DNA from 3 places in the Cellulomonas sp. URHB0016 genome. Region 1 is predicted to be linked to each of the others. Evidence: predicted binding sites of a transcription regulator. Region 1 holds the regulator's gene; each other region holds the start of a gene.

Region 1 (10,293 bases):
TCGCGCAGGCCATCGCCCGGGCACGGCGCAACCACCGCCCGCACAACCTGGCCCGTGTCAGCTTCGTGCGCCGACATGCTCGCGCGGCTCGCGGACCAGTACGTGAGCCAGCTGCAGTTCGAGGTCCCCTCCGACGAGCGCAGCGAGATCGTCGAGGAGCTCCGCACCACGCGGGAGGTACGTATCGCGCTCAACCTGGCGTGGATGCCCCTGACCCCCGAGAAGCTCCTGGCGGACCTGTGGTCGAAGCCCGCTCGCCTCGAGTCGGCCGCCCGCGGGCTGTCCCCCGTCCAGCGACAGATGCTCGCGCGCCCGGCGGACGCGCCGTGGACCCCCGCCGACGTCCCGCTGCTCGACGAGGCGGCGGACCTGCTCGGCGAGGACGACCAGGCCGCCCGGGCGCAGGCCCGCGCCGCCGCCGAGCGGCGGGCGTCCGAGCTGGCGTACGCCCGTCAGGTGCTCGAGTCGACCGGCAGCGGAGCGATCGTCTCGGCCGAGATGCTGGCCGACCGCTTCGCCACCACCGGACCGAGCCTCACGACCGCCGAACGGGCCGCCGCCGACAGGTCGTGGACGTACGGGCACGTGGTCGTCGACGAGGCGCAGGAGCTGTCGGCGATGGCGTGGCGCAGCCTCCTGCGCCGGGTCCCGACCCGGTCGTTGACGATCGTCGGCGACGTCGCCCAGACCACCGCGGCCGCGGGTGCGCGCGACTGGGGGCGGATGCTCGACCCGGTGCTGCGATCGTCGTGGCGGCTGTCCGAGCTCACGGTCAACTACCGGACCCCCGCGGCGGTGGCCGACGCCGCCCGCAGCGTGGCCGTCGCGGCAGGCCTCCCGGTGAGCCCGCTGACGTCGGCGCGGGTGGTGCCCGACTCCCTCGTCGTCGAGCAGGTACCGGCGGACGGACTGGCGGTCGCCGCCGCCCGGCGCGCCGAGAAGGCCGCCGCGGAGGTCCGCGACGCGGCCGGCGCCGGCCGGGTGGCGATCCTCGCCGCCGCCCCTCGGGTGGCCGGGCTCGCGCAGATGCTCGCCGACGCCGGCGTCCCGGCCGTGGTCGGCACCACCTCGTCGGCCGCCGACCTCGACGCCACCCTCGTGGTGCTGACCCCTCGCGAGGCGAAGGGCCTCGAGTTCGACGTCGTCGTGCTCGTGGAGCCCGCCGAGGTGCTCGCCGCGAGTGCCGGCGACCTGTATGTCGCCATGACCCGTCCCACCCGCAGCCTGCACGTGCTCCATGCAGCACCACTTCCCGCAGGACTCGCCTGAGCTCCGTGTCCGAGGGCCGGACCGCCCGAGGTTCCGGCCCTCGCGGGGCGCACCATAGGGGCGTGCTGAAAGCCCTCCTGCTCGAGAACCTCCACCCCCAGGCCCGTCAGATCCTCGAGGCGGCCGGCTTCGACGTGACGACGCGCACCGGGGCGCTCGACGAGCCCGAGCTGATCGAGGCGCTCGACGGCGTCCACCTGCTCGGCATCCGGTCCAAGACCCACGTGACGTCGCACGTCCTCGAGAGCGCGCCGGACCTCGCCGCGATCGGTGCGTACTGCATCGGCACCAACCAGATCGACCTCGCGAGCGCCGCCGCACGAGGCGTCGCGACGTTCAACGCGCCGTTCTCCAACACGCGCTCCGTGGTCGAGATCGCGATCGCCGACATCATCGCGCTCACGCGCCGGCTCACCGAGTTCGACAAGGCGATGCACGACGGCGTCTGGAACAAGTCGGCCACCGGCGCACACGAGGTCCGCGGCCGGACCCTCGGCATCATCGGCTACGGCAATATCGGCACCCAGCTGTCCGTGCTCGCGGAGAACCTCGGCATGTCCGTCGTGTTCTACGACACCGCGGAGAAGCTCGCCCTCGGGAACGCCAGGCGCATGCACACGCTCGACGAGCTCCTGGAGACGGCCGACGTCGTGACCTTGCACGTGGACGGGCGCAGCGGCAACGCCGGGCTGTTCGGCGCCAAGCAGATCGCCCACATGCGTCCGGGGTCCGTCCTCCTGAACCTGTCGCGAGGCTTCGTGGTGGACCCGGCGGCGGTGCGCGACGCCATCGTCTCCGGCCACCTCAGCGGTGCGGCGATCGACGTGTTCCCGGTCGAGCCGAAGCGCAAGGGCGACCCGTTCGAGTCGCCGCTGCGGGGCCTGCCCAACGTCATCCTGACCCCGCACACCGGCGGATCGACCGAGGAGGCGCAGGAGGCGATCGGCCAGTTCGTCTCGCAGAAGGTGCGCGACTACCTGGCGACCGGGTCCACCACCCTGTCGGTGAACCTGCCCAACGTGGCGCTCGACCAGCCGCCCGGTGTGCACAGGCTCGCCTACCTCCACCGCAACGTGCCCGGCGTGCTCGCCGCCGTCAACGCGACGCTCGCCGAGCACGGCGTCAACATCGAGGGCCAGTTGCTCGCCACGCGCGGTGAGCTCGGCTACGTGGTCACGGACGCCGGTTCCGCGGTCGACCCGGTCGTGGTCGAGGCCCTCTCGTCGCGCCCCGAGTCGGTGCGGTTGCGGGTGCTCTCCTGACGCGCTGACATGCCGAACGCCCCCGACCTCGAGAAGAGGCCGGGGGCGTTCGTCGTCATGGGGTCAGGCGGAACCGCTCTTGCGCTGGAACCGACGCTGCGACGGGCCGGCCGTCTCGGAGCCGTGCACCTGACCGGTGTTCGAGCTTCCGTCGGCAGTCCGGTGCTGCGTGGACTTCTTGCGCTCCAGCGCCTCCCGGAACTTCGCCTTCGCGTCCTCGGTCACCGCCCCGGGCTTGCTCTCGTCGTTCGCCATGGGCGTCTCCTCCTGTGGGGTGCTCGGTGCTGGGGGCGTCGTCGGCCCCGACCGTCAGCCTGACCGACCCGAGCCGTGGACGCCAGGGCAATGGTCCCACCGCCGGGACCGTGCCGGTGACCGGCGGGCTCGTCGGCCCCGCCGTCAGGCCTGCTGTACAGGCAGGTGACGGCCCCACCAGGCGAGCACGTGCTCGAACCGCTGGTGGCGGTGACGCGGCCGGCCCGACCGCGTCAGCTCGTGCCCCTCCCCCGGGAAGAGGAGCAGCTCGGCCCCGACACCGCGGCGCTTCAGCTCGACGAACCAGCGCTGCCCCTGCTCGACCGGGCAGCGCCAGTCCTGCTCGGAGTGGATCACCAGCGTCGGCGTCCGCACGTCCCCGACGTGCGCCATCGGCGACTGCGCCGCCACCGCCACCTCGCCCCCGTCCCGGCTGTCGCCCAGGTAGGCCAGACCGAAGTACCAGCCGATGTCGCTGGAGCCCACGAAGCTCACGGGGTCCAGGAAGCCGCGCTCGACGATCGCACCTGCGAAACGATCGGTCCGGGTCGTCAACCACGCGGTCATGTAGCCGCCGTACGACCCACCCATCACGCCCACCCGGTCACCGTCGAGGGCCGGGTCCGCCAAGGCGCCGTCCAGGAGCGCGAGCACGTCGTCGGCGTCCACGGTCCCGAACCCACCACGGATCGCGCGACCGTGAGCACGTCCGTACCCCGACGACCCGCGAGGATTGCCGAGCACCACCGCGTAGCCGGCCCCTGCCAGCACCTGCACCTCGTCGAACAGCGCGTGCGTGTACTGGGCGAACGGTCCGCCGTGGATCAGGAGGATGGTGGGGTGCGGACCGCCGCCGAACCGCTCGGAATCTGGGCGGACCACCCAGCCATGCACCGCGTACCCGTCCGGCGCGTTCGCCGTCAGCTCGACCGGCACCCGCAGCCCGCCTGAGCGGACGAGGGGCGCCGACAGGTCCGTCAGCGCCCGGATCCGACCCGTGCCGAGATCCACCTCGAGAAGGTCACCGGACGACGACGGCGCGGCCGCCGTGACCACTGCCCTGCGACCGTCCGCCGTCACCGCGACTCCGGACACCACGTGCGTCCCCCCGAGCACCGTCCGGAGCCGTCCGTCAGCGTCCAGGCGGGCCAGGTGCACCGACCCGCGTGTCTCGACGGCGACCAGCGGCAACCCGTCGACCTCGACGAGCACGGAGCGCAGCAGCGCCGTGGAGTCCTCGTCCGTCAGGCGTTCCGGTGAGGTCACGGGCATGGCCGTCGCATCGAGTGCCACGCGGTAGAGCCCCGTGTGTGCGGCCACGAACTCGAGACCCGACTCCCGAAGGTCGGTCGCGAGGAGCCACAGCGTGCGCCCGTCGCCGGACGGCTGGGCGAGGTGGACGTCGAGGGTGCTGCCCGCGTCGGCATCGGTGATCGGCCGGGGTGCCGACGGCGGCCCCTCGGGACGAGCTTGCACGAGCACCACGTCGGCGCGCAGGTCGTGCTCGCGCGCGCTGTGCCGGGCGGTCGTGGCGACGAGCGCGTCGCCGGAGGGGAGCCAGCGGAACTCGTCGAGCTCCAGGTCTCCCGCGGTCAGCGCGACCGGTCGCGGCACCTCGATGCCGACGAGGTCGCCCTCGGGGACGTCGACCGCGAAGAGGCGCCTCGGACGGTCCCGGAGGAAGCCGACGTCGTCCGCCCGGTAGCGGAGCTCGGTGATGTGACGCGGAGGCTCCGCCGCAGGATCACCGTCAGGCAGGTAACGACCCTCGTCCGGCACGCGGGCGAGGAAGGCGACACGGGTGCCGTCCGGCGAGAAGCGTGGCGACGATGCGCCGAGCGGGGCGTCCGTCAGGCGCACCGGCTCGCCACCGGTCGCCTCCACGACGTACACCTGCGGCTTGCCCTTCGGCTCGGCTCGGCAGAAGACCACCCAGCATCCGTCCGGCGACACGTCCGGTGCGGTGTCGCGGTGCCCACGCGTGAGCCGGTGCGCGTCGGGCATGTCGTCCCCGGTGAGCGGTACCGACCAGAGCTGCCCGACGTACTCGTCGGCGTCGAGGTCGGGGTGGGTCACGGAGACGATCGCCGCGCTCCCGTCGGGGAGGACGGCGGCGACGCCGGGAACACGGAGCAGCGGCAGGTCGTCGGCGATCATCAGACGAACCTACGACGCCGACGCGCCCCCCGGCGCAACGGTCGCGTCCTCTCCGGTCGGGTCACCGGCATCGGTGGCGGTCCGGTCGGCGCGCAGCACGGTGATCGCCGCCTCGAAGTCCTCCAGGGAGTCGAACGCCTGGTACACGCTCGCGAACCTCAGGTAGGCGACCTCGTCGAGCTCCCGGAGCGGACCCAGGATCGCGAGCCCGATCTCGTACGCGTCGATCTCCGCCGAACCCGAACCGCGGAGCGCCTCCTCGACGCGTTGCGCGAGGAGCGCCAGGTCGTCCTCGCTCACAGGCCGGCCCTGGCACGCCTTGCGCACGCCCCCCGTGATCTTCGCCCTGCTGAACGGTTCGGTGACGCCCGAGCGCTTGACGACCGAGAGGCTCGCGGTCTCCACGGTGCTGAACCGCCGGTTGCACTGGGGGCACTGGCGGCGTCGCCGGATGGACGAGCCGTCGTCGGACGTACGGGAGTCGACCACCCGGGAGTCTGGATGTCGGCAGAACGGACAGTGCACCGCGATCCCCTTCGAGCTGACCTGACGACGCGGGACCGCGTTCGCCGTGGACGTCCAGGCGACGCTAGGCCACCGCCTTCGCCGCGTGCAAGGCGACCCGTGACCTGGAGACCGACGGTCAGGCCACAGGGACGACGATCGACTGCCCGGCCATGAGGCCGGCGCTCGGCAGGTTGTTGAGCTCGACGAGCCGCACGACCACGTCCCGCACGTCGTCGCCCGGACCTGCGACCTCACGCGCGATCCCCCAGAGCGTCTCGCCCGGCTGCACGACATGGCGCACGACCTCGACCGCTCCGGACGGCCCGTCGGCCGACGCCCGGCCCGCCTGCCACGGCACGATGCCGGCGCCCACGACGAGCAGGGTCAGCACCCCGAGCACGATCCGGCCCCGGGCAGTGAGGCGGAGCGGACCGTCACCGGCCGGAGTCGACGCGCGACCGGCGGGCGGGCGACCGGCACGGCGGACGGAGGATGCGAAGCCGGGCGCCCGGCCGAGCCAGGGCTGGTCGGTCACCAGTGCGGTCATCGTCGCTCTCTCCCTTACGTCCGGGCCGGCGTCGGGGCCGGTCTCGCTGCACGGTGCGGCGCTCCGCGATCCCCGTGTTCGAACGGGTGTTCGTCGAACGTCTGTACGATGTCTACCACTCACCGCCGACACGTGTCGAGACCGGATCGAACATGTGTTTGATCTGGACGACTGTGATCTCTACGCTGGCGGTGCGGGGACAGCCCACCACCGACCACTGACAGGACGGTGACCGGTGCGGGAGTGCTCGCAGGGCGACCAGCCCGAGAGCCGTCGGCGGCTCGCAGGACCGGACAGGGAGCCCACGCGGCCCCGACCAAGGAGGGTGCAGTGGCGGACACACGGGACGCGTCCCGGCACGACGCAGATCTGGCGACCATCTACGAGCTGCCCGACGGCGCCCAGGGACCCGACGAGCTCTCGGCGCGGCAGCGCCTGGTCCTGGACACCATCCGGACGTCCGTCGAGTCGCGCGGATATCCCCCGAGCATGCGAGAGATCGGGAAGGCCGTCGGACTGACGAGCCCGTCGAGCGTCAAGCACCAGCTGACCGCCCTGGAGCGCAAGGGCTACCTGCGCAGGGACCCCCATCGGCCCCGGGCGATCGAGGTCGTCCACCCCGACGACTCGCGCGGCGTCGGGGCCTGGACGGCTCCCGACGGGACGCGCAGCGGGCTGCTCGGCGGGATGGACGGAGACGAGTCGGTGCCCACGCCGTCGTACGTGCCCGTCGTCGGGCGCATCGCGGCGGGCGGTCCGATCCTCGCCGAGCAGGTCGTCGAGGACGTGTTCCCGCTCCCCCGCCAGCTCGTCGGCGACGGCGAGCTGTTCCTGCTCCGCGTGAGCGGCGACTCGATGATCGAGGCGGCGATCTGCGACGGTGACTGGGTGGTCGTCCGACGCCAGCCGGTCGCGGAGAACGGGGAGATCGTCGCGGCCATGATCGACGGCGAGGCGACCGTCAAGACGTTCAAGAGAGCCGACGGCCACGTGTGGCTGCTGCCGCACAACGCCGCGTACTCGCCGATCCCGGGCGACGACGCCACCGTGCTCGGTCGGGTCGTGAGCGTGCTCCGCAGCCTGTGATCGCCCCCGGGTGCCCGCGTCGCGCGGGCACCCGGGGCTCCACCGGGGATCCCGGACCCGTCAGGCGTCCCGTGCCTCGCCCGCCCGGTGGCGACACCGCGGAGTCAGAGGCCGAAGCGCTGCGCGACGGAGCGCAGCGCGTCCGCCGAACGACGCAGCCCGGCGAGCTCGTCCACGGACATCGGCACCGCGAGCCGGTCCATCACGCCTCGCGCGCCGACGATCGTCGGGACGGACAGGCAGACGTCGCTGATCCCGTAGAAGTCGTCGAGCAGCGACGAGACCGGCAGGACGCGGCGCTCGTCGTTGAGGATCGCCTCGATGATCCGTGAGCCGGCCAGCGCGACGGCGTAGTTCGTCGCCCCCTTGCCCTCGATGATCCGGTACGCCGAGTCGATGACCTCGCGGGCGATGACGTCGCGGAGCTCTGCGGTGAGCGGCCCGTGCCCACCGAGACCGTCCCACTCGAGCAGAGGGACGGCCCCGATGCTCGCGGAGCTCCACAGCGGAAGCTCGCTGTCGCCGTGCTCGCCGGCGATGTACGCGTGGACGTTCTGGACCGCGACGCCCGTCTGCTGGGCGATGAGGTAGCGGAGCCGCGACGAGTCGAGCACCGTGCCGGAACCGAACAGCTGTGTCGGGGGCAGCCCGGAGAGCTTGAGCGCGGCATAGGTGACGATGTCCACGGGGTTCGTCACCATGACGTAGATCGCGTTGGGCGCGACCTCGACGAGCGAGGGCAGCACGGTGCGGACGAGCGAGATCGTCGCCTCGGCGAGATCCATCCGGCTCTGCCCGGGCTTCTGCTTGGCACCGGCGGTGAACATGACGACGTCCGCGTCGGCGCACACCGCGATGTCGTCCGAGCCCACGACCTCCGCCATCGGCATGAACTGGATGCCGTGCCCCAGGTCCAGGACCTCGGCCTGCACCTTCGCCGAGTTGATGTCGTAGAGCGCGACGGTCCGGGCGGCGCCACGCATCAGGGCGGCGTACGCCATCGTCGACCCGACCGCGCCCGCACCGACGATCGCGAGCTTGGACGTGCGGCGGCGTGGTGGTGACGGTGCCAGCTGTACCTCGTCGCTGTCGCGGCTCTCGGTCATGCATCCTCCTCGGATCGCACGGCTGCGCGGTGCTGCCGACGTGTTCGGCACCCCCGCCGACACGTCGAGGCTAGCCGGACGCGGCCAGCCGCCGCAGGGCGGAGACGGCCACGTCCCGCTCGGTCGTCCGCCAGAACTCCGGCAGCGACCGCGCCAGGAACTCGCCGTAACGGGCCGTGCTGAGCCGCGGGTCAAGGACGGCGACGACGCCCCTGTCCTCGACGGTGCGGATGAGCCGGCCTGCCCCTTGGGCGAGCAGGAGCGCCGCGTGCGTGGCGGACACGGCCATGAAGCCGTTGCCCCCCGCGGCGGCGACCGCCTCGGACCGGGCGGACCGGACGGGGTCGTCGGGACGGGGGAAGGGAATCCGGTCGATCAGTACCAGGCGGCACGCAGGTCCGGGCACGTCGACCCCCTGCCACAGCGACAGCGTGCCGAACAGGCACGTCGGCTCGTCGGCGGCGAACCGGGCCACGAGGGTCGGCAGCTGGTCGTCGCCCTGGAGCAGGACGGGCACGTCCAACCGGTAGCGCATGGCCGCCGCGGCGGCGATGGCCGCCCGCCGCGACGAGAAGAGGCCGAGCGTCCGTCCGCCGGCGGCACCGACGAGGGCCTCGATCTCGTCGAGCTGGGCGTCGGTGGCGGGCTCGCGTCCGGGCGGTGGCAGCCGTCGCGCGATGTAGAGGATCCCCTGGCGGGCGTAGTCGAACGGGCTGCCCACGTCGAGACCGAGCCACGGCGACCCGGCGGCACCGGACGCGGACCGCGTCGGCGCCATGGTCGTCGTTGACGTCGTGGCAGCGCCGTCCGAGGCACCGTCGACGACGAGGGACGGCGGGCCGACAGGCTCGGCGTCCGGCCGCACCTCCAGGCCGACGGCACGTGCCACGGGATCGAACGATCCCCCGATCGCCAGGGTCGCGGACGTGAGGACGCCGGAGCGCCCGGCCAGCAGGTTGCTCCGGATGAGACCGTTGACGGCGAGCGGCGCAGCGTGCAGCCGGGTGAGGACTGCTCCGCGACGGTCCTCGCTCCGGGCGCACCAGAGCACCGTGTGCCGGTTGTCCTCCGGGTCGGCCGCCATGCGCTCCGCGGTCTCGTAGAGCGCGAGCATGGCGGACGACGCCATCTTGATGCCGCCGTCGGCAGCCACCTGCTTGCCGCCCGTGGCGGTGTCGGGCCTCAGGACGCTGAGCAAGGTGCGCGACGCGTCGCGCACCGCAGCCACGGCGTCCCGCGCGCCGTCGGGCAGGCCCTGCGGGAACCGTCCCTCCGGAAGGTCGACGAGCACCGTCGCGAGCGCCTGGCCCGCGGAGTCGAGGTCGGTCGTCGGCACCCCGCCGTACCGCCTGGCGAGCCGGGCCGCGTGGTCGACGCTGGCGAGCGACAGGTCGGAGGTCGCCTGGGCGGTCACCCGGTCCGTGAGCTCGTGGGCCTCGTCGACGACCAGGACGTCGTGCTCGGGCAGCACCCCCGGCGACCCGGACGCCGCGATGCCGAGCATCGCGTGGTTGGTGACCACGACGTCGGCGTCCCGTGCGGCGGCCCGGGCGCGCTCGGGGAAGCACTCGTCGAGCATCGGGCACCTCGAGCCGAGACACTCCAGCGACGTGACGGACACCTGGCGCCAGGCCCGGTCGCTCACCCCGGGGACGAGGTCGTCGCGGTCGCCGGAGCCGGTCTGCTCCGCCCACGCGCGCAGCCGGACGACCTGGTCACCGAGCGACTCGCCCCCGCCGCCGCGGCCGGTGCCGCCGAGTGCGGGATGCTCCGCGGCGCCGGCGTGCTCACCGAGGTCGAACAGGGTGCCCGCATCGTCCTCCGGGTACCCGCCCGCGACCTTGTGCACGCAGACGTAGTTGTGCCACCCCTTGAGCAGGGCGATCTTCGGTGCGCGGGGCAGCCGGGGCGCGAGCGCGTCCGCGACGAGGGGCAGGTCGCGCGTGATGACCTGGCGCTGCAGCGCGAGCGTCGCTGTGGATACGACGACCCGCTCGTCCGCCACGACGGCGTGCCGTACCGCGGGGACGAGGTAGCCGAGGGACTTCCCGGTGCCGGTGCCGGCCTGGACGAGCAGGTGCTCGCCGGTCTCCAGGGCGTGCGC
Region 2 (10,293 bases), 3.9 Mb from region 1:
GGTGACAGGTTCAGCGTCAGCACGGTGCGCGCGGACGTCCGCAGCAGCGCGTCGTGCAGGCCGGGCACCAGCAGGTGCGGCATCACCGACGTGTACCAGGACCCCGGTCCGAGCACGATCCAGTCCGCAGCGTCGATCGCGGCCACCGCCTCCGGGCAGGCCGGAGGCTCGGAAGGGTCGAGCCGCACCTGGACGATGGACCCCGCGGTCGTGGCCACCGAGCTCTGGCCCACGACCACGTCCGTCGTGCCGTCGGGACGCCGGACGTCCGCCTCGATCCGCAGCGGCACGGCCGCCATGGGCAGGACCCGGCCGCGTGCACCGAGCAGGCGGCCGACCCAGTCGAGGCCCTCGACGGTGTCCCCGAGCAGCTCCCACAGCGCCACGATCAGCAGGTTCCCGACGGCGTGCTGGTCGAGGTCGCCCGCAGACGAGGAAACGGTGCTGAAGGACGTCGCGCCACGTCCGGCCCCAGTCGGAGTCGTCGCACAGGGCGGCCAGTGCCATGCGCAGGTCGCCGGGCGGCAGGACGCCCAGCTCGTCACGGAGGCGACCCGACGAGCCGCCGTCGTCCGCGACCGTCACGACGGCCGTGATGCGGTCCGTCATCAGGCGCAGCGACGAGAGCGTCGCGGACAGTCCGTGACCACCGCCGAGGGCGACGACGGCCGGACCGAGCCCGCGATCACTGCGCCGGGTGCTGGGGCTGCTCATTCCTTGCCGAGGTCGCGTGCGGCGACCGACACGTGGTGACCCTGGTCGCGCAGCCGAGCTGCGATGGCGTCGCTGATCGCGACCGAGCGGTGCTTGCCGCCCGTGCAGCCCACCGCGATCGTCACGTACCTCTTCTCCTCGTGGAGGTAGCCGGCCAGGACCGGCTCGAGCGCGTCGACGTACCGCTCGACGAACGTCACCGCCCCGGGCAGCCCGAGGACGTACTCGCGTACCGGTGCGTCCCGGCCCGTCAGATGGCGGAGCTCGGTCACCCAGTACGGGTTCGACAGGAACCTGACGTCCACCACGTGGTCCGCGTCGAGGGGCAGACCGTACTTGAAGCCGAACGACAGGACCGAGACCCTCAGCACGTCCTCGGAGGTCCCCGCCACGACGAGCCGGACCTCGCGGGCGAGGTCGTGCACGTTCAGCTCGGAGGTGTCGATGATCGTGTCGGCCCGCTCGCGCAGGTCCGCCAGGACGGCACGCTCCGCGTCGATGCCGTCGAGGACGCGGCCCTCGTTCTGCAGGGGGTGCGGCCGGCGCACCTGCTCGAACCTGCGCACGAGCACCTCGTCGGAGGCGTCGAGGAAGAGGATCCGGTACTCCACGCCGGCCGCTCGCAGCCCGTCGAGCACCTCCTGCAGCGCCGAGAAGAACTCCCGCCCACGGACGTCGATGACCGCCGCGAGGCGCTGCGCACGCTGGCCGGCCGGGCCGCCCGTGAGCATGCCGACGAGGTGGGTCAACATCTGCGCGGGCAGGTTGTCGACGACGTACCAGTCGAGGTCCTCGAGCACGGCGGCGGCACGTGTGCGGCCGGCACCCGACATCCCTGTGATGACGAGGACCTGCGGGTCCTGCCGGACGGGCGAGACACCGGCCTCGTCGAGCGCCGGGATGCCCGTGGGGACGGTGATCGGCGAGCGGTCGTCGGTCATGAGCCCAGCATGCCAGCCCGGTCGGGTGCGCCCACGGGCGGGAGCGAGGGCCCCGCCGCGGACGAGGGCTGCTCCGGTGCGCCGGCCGCCACGTGAGGGACGACCTCGTCCTCCGTGCCGACGGCCCCGACGTCGGCCACGTCGCGCGCGCGTCCCGAAGGCGTGGGACCCGTGCCGGCCGGGCCGGGCTCGGCCAGCGCGGCGACGACCGCACGCGCCGTGCGCTCCCCCATCCCCTGCACGGTCGCGATCTCCTCGGCCGACGCGGCGCGGAGCCGCTTCACGGACCCGAAGTGCCGCAGGAGCGCCGCTCGCCGGGCGGGCCCGAGGCCCGGGACGTCGTCCAGGACGCTCACGGTCATGCCTTTGCTGCGCCGCTTCCGGTGCGCCGAGATGGCGAACCGGTGGGCCTCGTCGCGCAGCCGCTGCAGGAGGTAGAGACCCTCCGAGCTGCGCTGCAGGATCACCGGATACGCCTCACCCGGCAGCCACACCTCCTCGAGGCGCTTCGCGAGCCCGCACAGCGCCACGTCGTCGATGCCCAGCTCGGCCAGCGCCGCGGCGGCTGCCGCGACCTGCGGCGGCCCGCCGTCGACCACCACGAGGTTCGGCGGGTACGCGAACCTCGCGGGCTTTCCCGTCGCCTCGTCGACCGGCCCCGAACGGCGCGGCGCCTCGTCGTCCTCGTCGCCCAGTCCCAGCTCCACGTCGGGCGCGTCGGAGCGTTCGGCCAGGTAGCGACGGAACCGGCGCGTGAGCACCTCGTGCATCGCCGCCGTGTCGTCGCGCGCTCCTTGCCCCTCGGGCCCGCGGACGGTGAAGAGCCGGTACTCGCTCTTGCGTGCCATGCCGTCCTCGAACACCACCATGGACGCCGACTGGTACGTGCCCTGGTTGTGCGAGACGTCGTAGCACTCGATCCGCAGCGGGGCCGTGGCGAGGTCGAGCGCCTCCTGGATCTCGCGGAGCGCCTGGCTCCGTGTGGTGAGGTCGCCCGCCCGACGCGTGCGGTGCAGCACCAGGGCGTGCTCGGCGTTGCGGTGCACCGTCGCCGCGAGCTCCCGCTTGTCGCCGCGCTGCGGCACCCGCACCTGCACCCGGCTGCCGCGCAGCCCGCCGAGCCACGCCTGCACCTGCTCCACGTCCGGGGGAAGCGTCGGCACGAGCACCTCGTGCGGGACGGCCGAGTTCTCCTCGTCGGCGCCGTACACCTGCTGCAGCAGGTGCTCGACGAGGGTGGCGTCGTCGACGTCCTCGACCTTCTCCACGACCCAGCCGCGCTGCCCGCGGATCCGCCCGTCCCGGACGTGGAACACCTGGACCGCGGCCTCGAGCTCGTCACCTGCCAGGGCGAAGATGTCGGCGTCCGTCCCGTCCGCGAGCACCACCGCGTTGCGCTCCGTGGCCCGCTCGAGGGTCGCGACGTCGTCGCGCAGCCGTGCCGCCTGCTCGAAGTCGAGCTCCGCGGCGGCCTCCTTCATGCGCTGGGTCAGCCGGCGCGTGAACTTCGCCGTGTCCCCCGCCATGAAGTCGCAGAAGTCCTGCGCCAGCTGGTGGTGGTCGTCAGGCGTGATCCGGCCCACGCACGGCGCCGAGCACTTGTCGATGTACCCGAGCAGGCACGGCCTGCCCTGCTGGTGAGCGCGCTTGAACACCCCCGCCGAGCACGTCCGCACCGGGAACACGCGGAGCAACAGGTCCACGGTCTCCCGGATCGCCCAGGCGTGGGCGTACGGCCCGAAGTAGCGGGTGCCCTTGCGCTTGGCGCCACGCATCACCTGGACCCGCGGGAACTGGTCGGCCATCGTCACGGCGAGGTACGGGTACGACTTGTCGTCCCGGTACTTCACGTTGAAGCGCGGGTCGAACTCCTTGATCCAGGAATACTCCAGCGCCAGCGCCTCGACCTCCGTGCCGACGACCGTCCACTGCACGGAGGCCGCTGTCGTCACCATCGTCTGCGTCCGCGGGTGCAGGCCCGCCAGGTCCTGGAAGTAGCTGCCCAGTCGCTGCCGGAGGCTCTTCGCCTTGCCGACGTAGATGACCCGACCGTGCTCGTCGCGGAACCGGTAGACACCCGGCGACTCCGGGATCTCCCCGGGAGCGGGACGATAGGTCGCGGGATCGGCCATGCCGTCGAGCCTAGTTCGCACCACCGACGTGGCCGACCCGGCCGGCCGTCCCCCCGCGCGACGAGCGACGAGCTGTCCCCTGTCCTGCCATGCAGGGGCGGTCTGCGCGGCTAGGTTGGCTGCATGGGCCCCCTGCACACATACTCCGCGGACCTCACCTGGACCGGTGCCGGCTCGCACGGCACCACGAGCTACACCGCGTACTCGCGCGACCACGAGGTACGCATCGGGGCCAAGCCTCCGTTGCTGGGGTCGTCGGACCCGTCGTTCCGTGGCGACCCGATGCGCTACAACCCCGAGGAGCTGCTCGTGAGCTCCGTCGCCCAGTGCCACATGCTGTGGTTCCTGCACCTCGCGGCCGCCACCGGGATCGTCGTCGTCGCGTACGAGGACCATGCGACGGGCACCATGCGGGTCGAGGCGGCCGGCCACGGACAGTTCACGGAGGTCGTGCTGCGGCCGCAGGTGACCGTGGCCGCCGGGCGGCACCTGCCCGACGGGGCGCCCGTGACCGACGGACTGCTGTCCGACGTGCACCACCGGGCCCACGAGCACTGCTTCATCTCCCGGTCGGTGAACTTCCCGGTGCGCCACGAGCCCGTGCCGTACCGGACCGGGCGCGTTGCTGCCGGAGCCGTCGGCGCCGGCTGACGCACCACCGTCCCGTCCGCGGTCAGGGCCGCCGCAGACTCAGCCACCGCGGCTCGAGGACGTACCCCAGTGCGGTGTTGGCGCGCAGCGAGGCCGTGTTGACCGCGGCGCCGCCCGTGCCGAAGACCCGGTGCCCCTGCGCCGCGAGCTCGACGACCGCCGCGGCCTTCACCGCGGTCGCCAGACCACGGCCGCGGACCGCGCGGCGGGTGACCGTGAACTCGGTGTCGACCCTGGCGTCGGCGGGGTAGAGCACGGTCACCGCATCCAGGTCCCCGAGTGGCCCGAACGCGCCGAACGCCCACCAGCCGCCCAGGGCGAGGGAGCTCTCGAGCTCGGCCACGCCGGGGACGTCGTGGGCCGTCGCCGGCGTCCAGGGGTAGTCGACCGCGCAGAGCGCATCGAGCGCCACGATCGCCTCGGCCTGGTCCGGGCCCAACCGCACGACCCGCCAGCCCTGCGCACGGACCTGTTCGACCCGTGCGGCGAGCCTCGCGAGGTGGTCGTCGTCGGTGAGGTGCAACCGTGCACCCCACGACTCGGACTCGACCGTCCATCCCGCGGCCAGGAGCGGCGCGACCCGCTCGTCGTCCTCGCGCAGGATCGCCACGTCCTCGTGCTCGCTGCCGACCTCCTCGGAGAGCGGACCGCCCGCCCCCTGCCGCTCTGCGGTCACGCCGAGACCCGTTCCGCCACGGGCTCCAGGACCTCGGCGAGGAACCGGCCGGTGTGGCTCGCGGGCACCGTCGCGATGTGCTCCGGTGTGCCCTCGGCGATGACCAGACCGCCGCCGTTGCCGCCCTCGGGCCCCATGTCGACCACCCAGTCCGCGTTCTTGATGACGTCGAGGTTGTGCTCGATGACGATGACCGAGTTGCCCTTGTCGACGAGCGACTGCAGCACACCCAGCAGCTTGCGGATGTCCTCGAAGTGCAGACCGGTGGTCGGCTCGTCGAGCACGTAGATGGTGCGGCCCGTGGACCGTCGCTGCAGCTCGGCAGCCAGCTTGACGCGCTGCGCCTCACCGCCGGAGAGCGTGGGGGCGGGCTGACCCAGCCGGACGTAACCGAGCCCCACGTCGACGAGCGTGCGCAGGTGGCGCGAGATCGCCGGCACGGCAGCGAAGAACTCGGCAGCCTCCTCGATGGGCATGGCCAGCACGTCCGCGACCGTCTTGCCCTTGAAGTGCACCTCGAGCGTCTCGCGGTTGTACCGGGCTCCGTGGCAGACCTCGCACGGCACGTAGACGTCGGGCAGGAAGTTCATCTCGATCTTCAGCGTGCCGTCGCCGGAGCACGCCTCGCAGCGGCCGCCCTTGACGTTGAACGAGAACCGCCCGGGCGTGTAGCCACGGACCTTGGCCTCGGTGGTCTCGGCGAACAGCCGACGCACGTGGTCCCAGACGCCGGTGTACGTCGCGGGGTTCGACCGCGGCGTGCGCCCGATCGGCCCCTGGTCCACGTGGACCACCTTGTCCAGGTGCTCGAGCCCGGTGACGCGCTTGTGGGGTCCGGCGACCTGCCGGGCACCGTTCAGCTCGTTCGCCAGGACGGTGTACAGGATCGAGTTCACGAGCGTCGACTTGCCCGACCCGGACACACCGGTGACGGCGGTCAGCGTCCCGAGCGGGAACGACACGTCGATGCCCTGCAGGTTGTGCTCCTTCGCACCCACGACGGTGAGCTGCCGCTTCTTGTCCACGGGCCGCCGCTCGGCCGGCATCGGGATGGCGCGGCGACCCGACAGGTACGCGCCCGTGACCGACTCGGCGGAGCTCAGCAGCCCGTCCAGGTCGCCCGAGTGCACGACGCGCCCACCGTGCTCGCCCGCCCCTGGGCCGATGTCGACGATCCAGTCCGCGGTGCGGATCGTGTCCTCGTCGTGCTCCACGACGATCAGGGTGTTGCCGAGGTCCCGCAACCGGGTGAGCGTGTCGATGAGGCGCCGGTTGTCCCGCTGGTGCAGGCCGATGGACGGCTCGTCGAGCACGTACAGCACACCGACGAGCCCGGAGCCGATCTGCGTGGCGAGCCGGATGCGCTGCGCCTCGCCGCCCGACAAGGTCGCGGCCGGCCGGGTGAGCGAGAGGTAGTCCAGGCCGACGTCCAGCAGGAAGCCCAGGCGTGCCTGGATCTCCTTGAGCACCTGGGCGGCGATCGCGCGCTCGCGCTCGCCGAGGACGAGACCGTCGAGGAACGTGCGGGCCTCGCGGATCGGGAGCTCGCAGACCTCCGCGATGGACCGGTCGCCGACCTTGACCGCCAGCACCTCGGGCTTGAGCCGTGCGCCGCGGCAGACCGGGCACGGGACCTCGCGCATGAAGGCCTCGTACTTCTCCTTGCTCCAGTCCGACTCGGTCTCGGTGTGGCGCCGCTCGAGAAACGTGACGACGCCCTCGAAGCCCGTCGAGTACTGGCGCTCCCGGCCCCACCGGTTCTTGTAGCGGACCTTGACCTCGTGGTTCTGGCCGAACATGACGGCGTCCTTCGCACGCTGCGGCAGGGCCCGCCACGGGACGCTCGTCGAGAAGCCCATGTCCTGGGCCAGCGCGCTCAGCACCCGGGCGAAGTACTCGCTCGAGATCTGCGACCACGGCGCGATCGCGCCCTCGTCGAGCGAGAGGTCCTCGTCCGGCACCACGAGGTCCGGGTCGACCTCGAGCCGGGTGCCGATGCCGGTGCACTCGGGGCACGCACCGTACGGCGCGTTGAACGAGAAGGTCCGCGGCTCGATCTCGTCGAGCGCGAGCACATGGTCGTTCGGGCACGCGCGGTGCTCGGAGAACCGGCGCTCGCGGGACGCGTCGTCCGCGTCGGCGTCGACCAGCTCGACGACCAGGATGCCGCCCGCGAGCCCGAGCGCCGTCTCGACGGAGTCGGTGAGCCGTCGCTGCACGCCGTCGCGCGCCACGAGGCGGTCGACCACGACCTCGATGTCGTGCTTGAGCTTCTTCTCGAGGGTCGGTGGCTCGGTGAGCTGCACGACCTCACCGTCGACACGGGCCCGCGCGAAGCCCTTGGCCTGCAGCTCCTTGAACAGGTCGGCGTACTCCCCCTTGCGGCCGCGCACCACCGGCGCCAGCACCTGGTAGCGCGTCCCCTCCGGGAGCTCGAGCAGGCGGTCCACGATCTGCTGCGGCGTCTGCGCGGTGACGCGCTCGCCGCACTCCGGGCAGTACTGCGTGCCGGCGCGGGCGTACAGGAGGCGCAGATAGTCGTACACCTCGGTGATGGTCCCCACCGTCGACCGCGGGTTCCGGTTCGTCGACTTCTGGTCGATCGAGACGGCCGGCGACAGGCCCTCGATGAAGTCGACGTCGGGCTTGTCCATCTGCCCGAGGAACTGCCGGGCGTACGCGGAGAGCGACTCGACGTACCTCCGCTGGCCCTCGGCGAAGATGGTGTCGAACGCGAGCGAGGACTTTCCCGACCCCGACAGCCCGGTGAACACGATGAGCTTGTCGCGGGGGAGGTCGAGGTCGACGTTGCGGAGGTTGTGCTCGCGGGCGCCCTGCACCACCAGACGTTCGTTCACGGCCGGAAGTCTACGTCCCGCCGCCGACAGTCGCACACCTGTTCGACGCGAGCCGGAGCCCTGCTCGCCATGCCGAAGACGTCCGCCCAGGTCATCCTGGGAGCTCTCCACCGAGAGGACGCATGTGACCTACACGGGCGACGCCACGGTCGGCGGACCGACGCAGGCACGGGTGCTGGACGAGGCCGAGATCCGCAAGGTCGCGGTCGGGCCGATGGACAACAACGCCTACCTGCTCACGTGCCGCCGCGACGGCGCGCAGCTGCTGCTCGACCCCGCCGACGAGCCCGACCGCCTCCTGCACCTGGTGCACGAGGGCTCGCCGACGGCCCGGCTGGACCACGTGGTCCTCACCCACCGCCACGCCGACCATCATCGTGCGCTGCCGTCCGTCGTGGCGGTCACCGGCGCAGCCGTCTCCGCGGGCGCGGCGGACGCGGAGGCGATCACTGCGGCCACGGGGGTGACGGTCGATCGACGCCTCCAGGACGGGGACGCCCTGGCCGTCGGGCACCTGACTCTCGAGGTGGTCGCACTCCGGGGGCACACCCCCGGCTCGGTCGCGCTCGCCTACCGGGAGCCGTCACACTCGTCGGCACCTGGCCGCGTCCATCTCTTCACAGGTGACTCGCTGTTCCCCGGCGGCGTCGGCCACACCCACGGAGACGCTGCACTGTTCGCGCAGCTCTTCGACGACGTCGTCACGCGCCTGTTCGACCGCTTCGGCGACGACACGTGGGTGTACCCGGGCCACGGACGGGACACCACCCTCGGCGCGGAGCGCCCTCACCTGCAGGAGTGGCGCCGTCGCGGTTGGTGACGCGGCTCCTCACGGTCCGGCGACGCAGACCCATCGCCGGACCGTGACGCCGTCGGGCTCCACATCGAGCTCACCGGGCTCGAACCCCGCCCGGGTCAGCACTCGCTCGGACGCCGAGTTGCCCACCATGGTCGACGCCCTCACGAGGCTCTCGCCGTGCGCCAGCAACCAGGCGGTGAGCGCGGACACCGCCGCCGTCGCCAGGCCGCGCCCTCGGCCGACCGGCAGCAGGGCGTAGAAGAGGAACGGTCCGGAGACACGCGAACCGACTCCGATGGTGCCGACCGGTACGCCGTCGGCCATCACGATGTAGCGTGCGCCGCGCCCTTCCGCCCGGATCTCGAGGTTGCGCGCCACCCGACGCCGCGCCTCCTCCTCGGAGACGTCCGGCGGGTAGTACGTCCAGCGGGTGACGTCCGGCACCCGGGACAGCTCCTGGTCGAGGCGCCAGTCGTCCTCCTCGACGGGGCGCAGCCGCGCCACGGTGCCCGCGGACGTCGCGACGTCGAGCGTGTCGGGGACGAGCACGGGTCACTCCTCGACCGGTCCGAGCACGGAGGCGGCCACCGTGGCGTGCGCGGACTCGTCGTCGGACGGGTGGAACATCCCCGCGAGGACGTCCCGGTACAGCCGGCCGAGCTCGTCCCCCGAGAAGTACGAGCCTCCACCGGAGACGCGCAGCGCCAGGTCGACGACGGTGCGGGCGGACTCGGTCGCCCGCACCTTGAGACCCACGAGCTGGGCGAACCACCGCGGGCCGTGGTCGGCCTGCTCGTCGACGTCGCGGGCCAGGGCGAACACCTGGAGCTCCGCGCCGTCCTGGGCGAGCGCCGCGGCGGCCACCTTCCAGCGGATGTCCGGGTCCTGCGCGTAGGAGCGGCCATCGTGCTTCAGCGAGGTGCGCCGGCGCGCCGCGGCGGCGCCGAGCTCGACCGCACGGCGGCCGACGCCCGTGTAGACGGCGGCGAGGAGGATCTCGAAGACCGCGAACAGCGCGAACACGAACGGGTCGGCGCTCGGCCCGGGAGGCAGCGACCGGTACACCCGGTCGGCGGGCGCGTGCGCGCCGTCGAGCTCGCTGGTGGCCGACTGCGTCGCGCGCATGCCCAGCGTGTCCCAGTCGTCCCGCGTCCGGACGCCGTCGCGGGACACCACGCCGTGCACCAGCCGGGGGTCGTCCTTGTCGGAGTCGTCGAGGCCGAACGTCGCCAGGCGCGTCCACACCGGCGCGAGCGAGGTGAAGATCTTGGTCCCGAAGTAGCGGTAACCGCCCGCACCGTCACGCTCCGCCCGGGTGCGCGAGCCGAACATCACGAGGTCGTTGCCCGCCTCGGAGCTGCCGAACGCGAACACCTCGCCCGCCGCCGCGTCGCGCAGGACGAACTCGACCGAGTCGTCGCCACGGGACGCGAGCAGGGCCGCCAGGCCGGTGACGACAAGGTGCATGTTGACCGCGAGCGCCGTCGCCGGTGCCGCCGCACCCAGACGAACCTGCTCCCGG
Region 3 (10,293 bases), 3.8 Mb from region 1:
CGACCGGGCCGCCGAGCTCGCCGTCCTCGCCGACCGTGACGTAGGCGAGACCCTTGGCGCCGCGCTGCTTCGCCCACTCCTGCCAGGCGTCGAAGCCACGGCGAGGCGTCGCGGCGCCACCCGGCTGGACGACCGCGCCGACGTACGGGGCCTGGAACACCCGGAACGGCGTCTCCCGGAAGTACTCGGTGAGCTCGGTGAGCTCGAACCCGAACCGCAGGTCGGGCTTGTCGCTGCCGAAGCGCGCCATCGCGTCCGCGAAGGTCATCCGACGGATCGGCGTCGGGATCTCGACGTCGATGAGACGCCACAGGGCGACGATGATCTGCTCGCCGAGGGCGATCACGTCGTCCTGCTCGACGAAGCTCATCTCGACGTCGAGCTGCGTGAACTCCGGCTGCCGGTCCGCCCGGAAGTCCTCGTCGCGGTAGCACCGGGCGATCTGGTAGTACCGCTCCAGGCCACCGACCATGAGGAGCTGCTTGAACAGCTGCGGGGACTGCGGGAGCGCGTACCAGGAGCCCGGCGCGAGACGCGCGGGGACGAGGAAGTCGCGGGCGCCCTCGGGCGTCGACCTGGTCAGTGTCGGCGTCTCGACCTCGACGAAGTCCTGCGCGTCGAGCACCGCACGGGCGACCTGGTTCGCCTTCGCCCGCAGCCGCATGGCCCGGGCGGGCGCCGGACGGCGCAGGTCCAGGTAGCGGTGCCTGAGCCGGGCCTCCTCCCCCACGGTCTCGTCGAGCGACGACGACACCTGGAAGGGCAACGGGGCCGCCTCGTTGAGCACGACGACCTCCGCCGCGACGAGCTCGACCTCGCCCGTGGCGAGGTGCGCGTTCTCGTTGCCCTCCGGACGGCGTCCCACCACACCCGTGACCTTCAGCACGTACTCGGCACGCAGACCGTGGGCCACGGCCTCGTCCCGGATCACGACCTGGGCGATCCCCGACGCGTCCCGCAGGTCGACGAACGCGACGCCGCCGTGATCACGACGGCGGTCCACCCAACCCGTGAGGGTGACGGTGGTGCCGATGTGCTCGGCTCGCAGCGAGCCGGCCGTGTGGGTACGGAGCACGGAAGGTCCTTCGTGATCGGAAGTGGTGTCGCGCCCGTCGGGCGCCCGCACGATCCTAGTGCCCGCCGCCTGCGGGGACGCCGTGCAACACCGCCTCGCATACCTCGCGCCATACCGCCCCGCGTACCCGTGCCGTCACCGCGTCGCGGCGGCCCGGCCGGCGCCGGGACAGGACCAGCCGGTCATCAGAAGAGCGTCGGCTGCGCCACCTGCAGATCCGGCGCAGCGACCATCCGCCGCCACGGCATGCTGCCGTCCGGGTAGGCCCCCTCGCCACGGTCCTCGCGGTGCCCTGACGAGGAGCCGAATCCGTGCCGGACGCGCAGGGGCGCCACCCGGTCGCGCAGCCAGCGGCCGTACTCGGCCGGCACGGTGGCGCGCGGGCCGTACAGCGCCTCGTAGCGCGCGACGAGGCCCGGGTGGTGCTCGGCGAGCCACGCGAGGAACAGCGGCTTCACCGACCCGCGCAGGTGCAGCGGAAGGACCGTCACGCCGCTGGCGCCGGCGTCGGCCAGCCGGCGCAGGAGGTCGTCGAGCTGCTCCGTCCCGTCCGTCAGCCACGGCATCACCGGCGCCACCATGACGCCGCACGGCAGGCCGGCGTCGCGGACCGCACGGATCAGGTCGAGCCGAGCGCGTGGTGTCGGCGTGCCCGGCTCGACGCTCTGCTGGAGGACCTCGTCGCCGACGGCCAACGACACCCCGATCCCGACGGGCACCTGGGCGGCCGCCTCCACCAGCACCGGCAGGTCGCGCCGCAGCAAGGTGCCCTTGGTGAGGATCGACAGCGGCGTCCCGCTGCTCGCGAGTGCCTCGATGATCCCGGGCATCAGCATGTAGCGACCCTCGACGCGCTGGTACGGGTCGGTGTTGGTGCCGAGTGCGACGTGCTCACCCGCCCAGGACCGGCGTGCCAGCTCCGCACGCAGGACCTCGACCACGTTCGTCTTGACGACGATCTGCGTCTCGAAGTCGACGCCAGGACCGAGCTCCAGGTACTCGTGCGTGGGCCGGGCGAAGCAGTACCGGCAGGCGTGCAGGCAACCCCGCGTCGGGTTGATGGTCCACCGGAAGGGCATCTGAGACGCCTCGGGCACCTTGTTGAGCGCACTGCGGCACAGCACCTCGTGGAACGTCACGCCGGCGAAGTCCGGCGTCCGCACCGTGCGGACGAGCCCGGCGAGCGGGAGCCCGGGCAAGGTCCCCTCGTCCTGGTCCGCCGTCAGCCGCTGCCCGTCCCACCTCATGCCACCAGTCGAACATGTGTTCGACCGCCGCGTCAACCGTGCTCCGCGCGCTGCCCGAAGACTCCAGACCTCGCCCGCCCCGACCGTCCCTCGGTGCCGCGCTCAGCCCTCCGCGGGGACCACGCGCGGCCAGCGGTCCTCGGCCGGCGGCCGCCAGGACGCCGCGTCGGCGGAGACCTGCTCGCCGGACCGGATGTCCTTCACCTCGTCCCCGTGAACGACGCCCTCGTCGTCCGCCTGCCCGAGGAACCAGACGAACGGGATGCCGCGACGGTCCGCGTGCCGGATCTGCTTGCCGAACTTGGCGGCCGACGGGGCGACCTCGACCGGGATCCCACGGGAACGCAGGGCGGCTGCGACCGCATCGGACCGGCCGCGGTCCTCCTCCTGCGTGACGGCGACCAGGACGGCGCTGGGGACCGCACGGGTGGCACGGACGAGACCGTCCCCGAGGAGGCGCGACACCAGCCTGGAGACGCCGACGGACAGCCCGACGCCGGGGTAGGTCGTGGTGCCGTCGGACGCGAGCGTGTCGTAGCGCCCGCCGGAGCAGATGGAGCCGAGCTGTTCGTGCCCGACGAGCACCGTCTCGTAGACCGACCCCGTGTAGTAGTCCAGGCCGCGCGCGATCTTCAGGTCGGCCACGACGACGCCCGGTGCACGTTCGGCCGCCGCATGCACGAGCGCGCCGAGCTCGGCGAGACCCTGGTCCAGCAGCTCGTGCACCACGCCGTGCTGCGTGGCGAGCGCCCGGACCCGGTCGATCACCGTCTCGTCGGCCCCCGAGATCGCGGCGAGCTCGAGGCAGGCGGCGGCCTGCGCGTCGGTCGCGCCCGCGTCGGCCACCAGGAGCGCAGCGACGTCATCCGGCCCGATCTTGTCCAGCTTGTCGACGGAGCGGAGCACCGCGTCGACGTCGGTGAGCCCGAGTCCCCGGTAGAACCCCTCCGCCACCTTGCGGTTGTTCACCAGGATCCGCACGGGCGGCATCCCGATGTCGCGGAGCGCGCCCAGCGCCTCGGCCATGACGAGCGGGAGCTCCACCTCGTAGTGGTAAGGCAGCGCACCGGCACCGACGACGTCGATGTCCGCCTGGACGAACTCGCGGAACCGCCCGTCCTGAGGGCGCTCGCCCCGCCAGACCTTCTGGATCTGGTACCGACGGAACGGGAACGCGAGGTGTCCGGCGTTCTCGAGCACGTAGCGCGCGAACGGCACGGTGAGGTCGAAGTGCAGACCGAGGCCACGCTCGGCCTCCCGGTGCCCGCGGGCGGCGGGTTCGTCCGGGTCCTCCTGGAGGCGCGACAGGACGTAGACCTCCTTGGACGTCTCGCCCTTGCGCAGCAGCTGGTCGAGCGGCTCGACCGCCCGGGTCTCGATGCCCGCGAACCCATGGAGCTCGAAGGTGCGGCGCAGGACGTCGAGCACGTGCTGCTCGACGAGGCGGCCCTCGGGGAGCCACTCAGGAAATCCGGACAGGGGGGTCGGTCTGGCCATGGGGCCCGATCCTTCCAGACTCCGCAGGCCCGACGCCTCCGCTCTCAGGCGGGCGCCTGCCGGGCGGCCGCGCGCAGGTAGGGGTTGGTGGCCAGCTCCGTGGCGACGTCGCTCCCCGGGCCGTGCCCGGGCAGCACGACGGTCTGCGGCGGGAGCGTCGCGACGACCTCGCGCAGGGTGCGACCCATCTCCGCCTCGTCGCCGCCCGGCAGGTCCGTGCGACCGATGCTGCCGGCAAACAGGACGTCGCCCGTGAGAGCGACCAGACCTGCACCGTCGACGTCGAGCAGGTACAGCGTCGACCCCTCCGTGTGGCCGGGCGCGTGCCGGGCGACGAGGTGCACGGAGCCGAATGCCAGGGCGACGTCGTCCGACCTGGTGCCCACCGCGGTCCCGAACGCCTCGACGCGCTCGGGCATCTGGTACGCCGACGGCGCGACACCGGCCGCTGCCAGCGCCTGCGCCAAGGGTCCGGAGGGGTCGTGCGGTGACGGTCCCCCGAGCACGCCCAGCGTGCCGAACGGGTCCGCGAGCCGGTACGCGTCGCCCGCGTGCAGGAGGAACGGCACGTCGAACCGCTCGACCAGGGCGGCCGCGTCCCACGTGTGGTCCACGTGACCGTGCGTGGCGAGCAGCGCCCGGGGCCGAAGTCCGTGGCGCTCGACGAGCTCCGTCACCTGACCGGCGACCCCCGCGCCCGGGTCGACGACCACGCAGTCCCCGTGCTCCGCCACGACGAGCGTGCACCGCGCCGCGAACACCGGTGCCACCACTGTCGAGAGCTGCATGCACGGCACGCTAGACGGTCCCGGATCGACGCGCCGACGTCCGCGCGTCGGTCGTTGGCTCGTCCGGGCCCTCGCTTGCCTAGACTGTCCCGGGTCCCTTCGTGCAGTGCGGCAGGTAGTGCTCCTGCCCCACCGCACCTCGACGCGAGGAGTGTGTGCGTGTCAAGCAAGCGCGAGCGTGAGTACGAGCGCCGCCGTTACGAGAAGTGGCAGGAGCGCCAGGCCCGGTCCCGCGCCCGTCACCGTCAACGGGTCATCGCCGGCAGCGTCGCCGGTGCGCTCGTCCTCGTCATCGGCATCGTCGCAGCCATCGCGCTCACGCGTGACGACTCGACGCCCGGAGCCGACACCACGGCGGTCCCGACCGACGCCTCGACCCCCGAGACGAGTGCGACGCCCCGCACGGGCAACGGTGGCGTCCTGCCTGCCGCGTCGCTCGCGGAGGGCCGCGAGTGGACCGGGTCGATCGACCTCAGCCAGGGACCCCTCGGCATCTCGCTCGACGGCGCCGCGGCACCGCAGGCGGTCGCGAACTTCGTGACGCTCGCCCAGGAGGGCTACTTCGACGGCACGTCGTGCCACAGGCTGGTGACCGAGGGCATCCACGTGCTGCAGTGCGGGGACCCGACGGCGACCGGCCAGGGGGGCCCGGGGTACACCTGGGGCCCTGTCGAGAACGCGCCGGCCGACGACGTCTACCCGGCGGGCACCATCGCCATGGCGCGCGTCGGCAACGACGGCAGCTCGATGGGCAGCCAGTTCTTCCTCGTCTACGAGGACAGCACCATCCCGTCGGACTCGGCGGGCGGCTACACCGTGTTTGGCCACATCACGTCCGGCATGGACGTGCTGCAGGCCATCGCTGACGCGGGCACCGTCGACAAGGGCAGCTTCACGGCCCCGACGACCGACGTCATCATCGAGGGAGTGGAGACCCAATGACCGAGACCCCCGCACCGGCGTCCGAGCCCGACGAGACGGCAACGGTCGCTTCCTCGACGCACGAGCCGGACGGCGAGACGGGCGCCGTCGCCGGCGCGCCGGACGTGGCGAGCGAGGCCCTCCCCGATGCAGCCGAGGACGCCGCTGCCGGTGGCTCGGCGGTCGAGGCCGACGACTCGGTGGGCGGCTCGGTGGACAGCTCCGTGGAGGACTCCGCGACCGAACCCGTGGACGAGCCGGTACAGGAGTCGGCCGACGACTCGGTGGGCGGCTCGGTGGACAGCTCCGTGGAGGACTCCGCGACCGAACCCGTGGACGAGCCGGTACAGGAGTCGGCCGACGAGCCCGTCTCGCTCGGTGAGCCCACGCCGGAGCCGATCGAGGGCGACACCGCGGGCGTCGAGGAGCAGGCGGTGACCGACGAGGCCGCGGCGGTCGCCCCTGAGGCCGACGAGGCCGGCGGCGAAGCCGTCGCCGCCGACGGCGAGGCGAAGCCCGTCGACGGGGGGCACGGCGAGGCCACCGACGACGGCGCAGCGGTCGAGGACCGTGCCGCGGAAGGTGAGCCGGCCGCGGACCAGGCCCCCGAGGGCGAGCCCGCCGCGGACCAGGCGCAGGAGGGTCGACCGGCCGCCAGCGAGGAGCCGGCGGCGACGACCGTGACGACTCCCGGCGCGGCCCGTCCGACGCCCGCCTCTGCGCACCCGACACCCCGGCCGCGTCCGGTGCCGCACCCTCCGGCTCACCCGGCCGCACCGCCGTCGACGGGCACGCCCGCCGTGGTCGCGCCGACGCCTCCGCCGCTCGATGCGGCCGAGGCGGCCCACGCGACGACGTTCGGCCGCGTGGACGACGAGGGCACCGTGTACGTCCGGGAGGCCGCGGGCGAACGGGTCGTCGGCCAGTTCCCTGGCGCGACCGCTGACGAGGCGCTCGCGCTGTACGTCCGCCGGTTCCTCGACCTGCAGGCCAAGGTGGCCCTCTTCGAGGCACGGCTGACCGGGACCGAGCTGTCCGTCAAGGAGATCGACCAGACGCTCGCCCGCCTCACCGACGAGCTGTCGGAGCCCGCCGCGGTGGGCGACCTCGACGGTCTGCGGACCCGCCTCGACGCGCTGCGAGAGACAGCCGCCGAACGACGTGCCGTCGCCGAGGCCGAGCGCGCGGCCGCTCGCGAGGCCGCGGTCGTGGCCCGCACGGAGATCGTCGAGCAGGCGGAGCGTGTCGCGTCGACCGACCCGTCGCGCATCCAGTGGCGACCCGCGGGCGAGCAGCTGCGCACCCTCCTGGACCAGTGGAAAGAGGCCCAGCGCACCGGACCCCGCCTGGACCGGCCGACGGAGGAGGCCCTCTGGAAGCGGTTCAGCCATGCCAGGACGACGTTCGACCGGGAGCGCCGGCACTTCTTCGCCGAGCTGGAGAGTCGCAACGCGAGCGCGAAGGCGGCGAAGGAGGCTCTCGTCGCCGAGGCGGAGAAGCTGCAGTCGAGCACCGACTGGGGCGCCACGGCAGGCACGTTCCGCGACCTCATGACGCAGTGGAAGGCGGCCGGGCGTGCCAGCCGCGCCGACGACGACGCGCTGTGGGCCCGGTTCCGCGCCGCGCAGGACGCGTTCTTCGCGGCCCGCGACGCGCAGGCGACGGCAACGGACGCCGAGTTCCGCGCGAACCTGGAGGTCAAGGAAGCGATCCTCGGCGAGGCCGAGGCGCTGCTGCCGGTCACCGACCTGGCCGCAGCCAAGCAGGCGTTGCGCTCGATCCAGGACCGCTGGGAGGCCGCGGGGAAGGTGCCGCGGGCAGACATCCAGCGGATCGAGGGACGGCTGCGCGCGGTCGAGGCCGCTGTCCGCGATGCCGACCAGAGCCAGTGGCGTCGCACCAACCCCGAGACGCGAGCACGTGCCGAAGGGGCCGCGGCGCAGCTCGAGCAGGCGATCGCCGGGCTCGAGGCCGACCTGGCCAAGGCGGAGGCTGCCGGCGACGCCCGCCGGATCGCCGACGCCCGTGCCGCGCTCGACGCACGCCGCAGCTGGTTGGAGCAGGTCCAGCGGGCCGCCGAGGAAGCCCGGGGCTGACTCCGCCCGGAGCCGAGCGTCTCGACCGTGCCCCACCGTCGCCCTGGCGCCGGTGGGGCACGGTCGTCTCGGTGGATCGGTGCCGTCGTCCACAGGCGCCCTCACGGAGTCCGGCGTCACGCGACATCCTGCGTGCATGAACTCCAGGCTCAGCGTCTACCGACCGCCTCCCGTGACCCTGCCGTCGATCGTCCGCCGGGACGAGGTCGGTGCGGCGGCCTGGCACGCACTGGTGCGCGATCGTGTCGTGCGCCCTCTCTGGGGTGATGTCGCGATCGCCGCCGACCTCGACGACACGCCTGCGCTGCGCTGCGAGGCCGTCGCGGACCTGGTGCCGCGTCGAGGTGTCGTCGGTCGGTGCAGCGCTGCGTGGGTGCACACCGGGCTCCGCCCTCCGGCCAGGGTCGAGGTGCTCGTCGTGTCCCGTGCCCACCGGGCAGACCCGCATCCCCGACGGGTCGCTGCCGAGGCGGCCCTGACGGACGACGACGTCGTGCGCATCGGTCCACTGAAGGTCACGACCGTGCAGCGGACAGGCACCGACGTGGCCCGGTGGGTACCGAGCGCGGCGGCCCTGGCCGTCCTCGCCGACCTGTGCGCCGTGGGGTTCGACCCCCGGCACGCGTTGCGCGACCTCGAGGCGCTGCCGGGGCAGCGAGGCGTCCGCACCGCGCGCGCCACGCTCCGGTCGCTGTGACGGGCCCACCGTCGGCGCCGTCGCGATCAGGCTCGGATGGCAGGCTCCTCCGAGGCCTTCGCCCCGGTGATCCGGTACACGTCGAAGACACCTTCGACCTTCCGGACCGCGGCGAGCACCGACGCGAGGTGCGACGGCTCGGCCATCTCGAACACGAACCTCGAGAGTGCGACCCGGTCGCGCGACGTCGAGACGGACGCCGACAGGATGTTGACGTGGTGGTCCGACAACACGCGTGTGACGTCGGACAGGAGCCGGCTGCGGTCGAGCGCCTCGACCTGGATCTGCACCAGGAACAGCGAGGAGCTGGTGTGGCTCCACTCGACGTCGACCAGCCGCTCGGGCTGTGCCCGCAGAGCCTCGACGTTGATGCAGTCGCTGCGATGCACGCTCACGCCGGCACCGCGGGTGACGAAGCCGACGATGTCGTCGCCCGGCACCGGCGTGCAGCACTTGGCGAGCTTGACCCAGATGTCCTCGACACCCTTGACCACGACGCCGGGGTCGCCCGTCCGGACGCGTCGGTTGACCTGACCGGGCCGGGCCGCCTCGGCGAGGTCCTCCTCGGCTGCGGGTTCGCCACCGAGCGAGTGGACCAGTCGCTGCACCACGGTCGCGGCCGAGACCTGCCCCTCGCCGATCGCGGCGTACAGGGCGGACACGTCCGCATAGCGCATCTCGTTGGCGAGCGCGACGAGCGACTCGTGCGAGAGGAGCCGCTGGATCGGCAGGTTCTGCTTGCGCATCGCCTTGGCGATCGAGTCCTTGCCGTGCTCGATGGCCTCCTCGCGGCGCTCCTTGGAGAACCACTGGCGGATCTTGTTGCGCGCCCGGGGGCTCTTGACGAAGCCGAGCCAGTCACGGGACGGACCGGCGGTCTCCGACTTCGACGTGAAGACGTCGACCACGTCGCCGTTCTCCAGCGTCGAGTCGAGCGGCACGAGCCGTCCGTTGACGCGGGCACCCATCGTCCGGTGCCCGACCTCGGTGTGCACCGCGTACGCGAAGTCGACGGGCGTCGACCCGGACGGCAGACCGATCACGTCACCCTTGGGCGTGAAGACGTAGACCTCCGACCCGGCGATCTCGAACCGCAGGGAGTCGAGGAACTCGCTGGGGTCGGCGGTCTCCTTCTGCCAGTCGACGAGCTGACGCAGCCACATCATGTCGTTGCCCGCCGGGTCGGTCGACTGCCCGGCACCGGCGTTCTTCGCGGACTCCTTGTACTTCCAGTGCGCCGCCACGCCGTACTCCGCGCGCCTGTGCATGTCGTGCGTGCGGATCTGGATCTCGACCGGCTTGCCGCCCGGTCCGATGACCGTCGTGTGCAGCGACTGGTACAGGTTGAACTTGGGCATCGCGATGTAGTCCTTGAACCGGCCCGGCACCGGGTTCCACCGCGCGTGCAGCGCTCCGAGCGCCGCGTAGCAGTCCCGCACCGTGTCGACCAGGACTCGCACCCCGACCAGGTCGTAGATGTCGGCGAAGTCGCGACCGCGCACGATCATCTTCTGGTAGATCGAGTAGTAGTGCTTCGGCCGGCCCGTGACGGTGGCCTTGATCTTCGACGTGCGCAGGTCGGCACCGACCTGCTCGCGGACCACAGCGAGGTACTCCTCGCGCGCCGGCGCCCGCTCGGCCACCAGGTGCACGATCTCGTCGTAGAGCTTGGGATACAGGGTCGCGAACGACAGGTCCTCGAGCTCCCACTTGATCGTGTTCATGCCGAGGCGGTGCGCCAGCGGCGCGTAGATCTCGAGGGTCTCGCGCGCCTTCTTCTCGGCCGAGGTGCTCGCGACGAACTTCCAGGTCCTCGCGTTGTGCAGCCGGTCGGCGAGCTTGATGACCAGGACCCGGATGTCGCGGGACATCGCCACGACCATCTTGCGGACCGTCTCGGCCTGGGCGGCGTCGCCGTACTGCACCTTGTCGAGCTTGGTGACGCCGTCGACGAGCATCGCGACCTCGGGCC

The links. Region 1 encodes LexA, which represses DNA repair genes until DNA is damaged. Its sites were predicted from a motif close to TCGAACANNTGTTCGA; they were not measured.
Region 2: the regulator LexA is predicted to act here: its motif matches at 8,003-8,018, upstream of uvrA (excinuclease ABC subunit UvrA).
Region 3: the regulator LexA is predicted to act here: its motif matches at 2,331-2,346, upstream of ACVW07_RS02325 (Rv2578c family radical SAM protein).

The regions. Positions count from the first base shown of each region.
Region 1 is NZ_JBSRZU010000001.1:4,325,316-4,335,608, reverse strand. Features, by position in the region: partial or broken gene ACVW07_RS19885 (HelD family protein) at 1-1,269, shown strand, start outside; gene serA (phosphoglycerate dehydrogenase) at 1,332-2,531, shown strand; gene ACVW07_RS19875 (DUF5302 domain-containing protein) at 2,595-2,786, opposite strand; gene ACVW07_RS19870 (S9 family peptidase) at 2,931-4,943, opposite strand; gene nrdR (transcriptional regulator NrdR) at 4,953-5,468, opposite strand; gene ACVW07_RS19860 (LysM peptidoglycan-binding domain-containing protein) at 5,587-5,997, opposite strand; gene lexA (transcriptional repressor LexA) at 6,328-7,083, shown strand; gene ACVW07_RS19850 (L-lactate dehydrogenase) at 7,188-8,189, opposite strand; gene ACVW07_RS19845 (ATP-dependent DNA helicase) at 8,260-10,293, opposite strand, start outside.
Region 2 is NZ_JBSRZU010000001.1:416,575-426,867, forward strand. Features, by position in the region: partial or broken gene ACVW07_RS01975 (gluconeogenesis factor YvcK family protein) at 1-714, opposite strand, end outside; gene rapZ (RNase adapter RapZ) at 711-1,655, opposite strand; gene uvrC (excinuclease ABC subunit UvrC) at 1,652-3,787, opposite strand; gene ACVW07_RS01990 (OsmC family protein) at 3,911-4,438, shown strand; gene ACVW07_RS01995 (acetyltransferase) at 4,461-5,114, opposite strand; gene uvrA (excinuclease ABC subunit UvrA) at 5,111-7,972, opposite strand; gene ACVW07_RS02005 (MBL fold metallo-hydrolase) at 8,097-8,792, shown strand; gene ACVW07_RS02010 (GNAT family N-acetyltransferase) at 8,802-9,320, opposite strand; gene ACVW07_RS02015 (acyl-CoA dehydrogenase family protein) at 9,324-10,293, opposite strand, start outside.
Region 3 is NZ_JBSRZU010000001.1:494,402-504,694, forward strand. Features, by position in the region: gene aspS (aspartate--tRNA ligase) at 1-1,075, opposite strand, end outside; gene ACVW07_RS02325 (Rv2578c family radical SAM protein) at 1,261-2,322, opposite strand; gene hisS (histidine--tRNA ligase) at 2,425-3,819, opposite strand; gene ACVW07_RS02335 (MBL fold metallo-hydrolase) at 3,864-4,607, opposite strand; gene ACVW07_RS02340 (peptidylprolyl isomerase) at 4,767-5,549, shown strand; gene ACVW07_RS02345 (DUF349 domain-containing protein) at 5,546-7,624, shown strand; gene ACVW07_RS02350 (hypothetical protein) at 7,761-8,321, shown strand; gene ACVW07_RS02355 (RelA/SpoT family protein) at 8,348-10,293, opposite strand, start outside.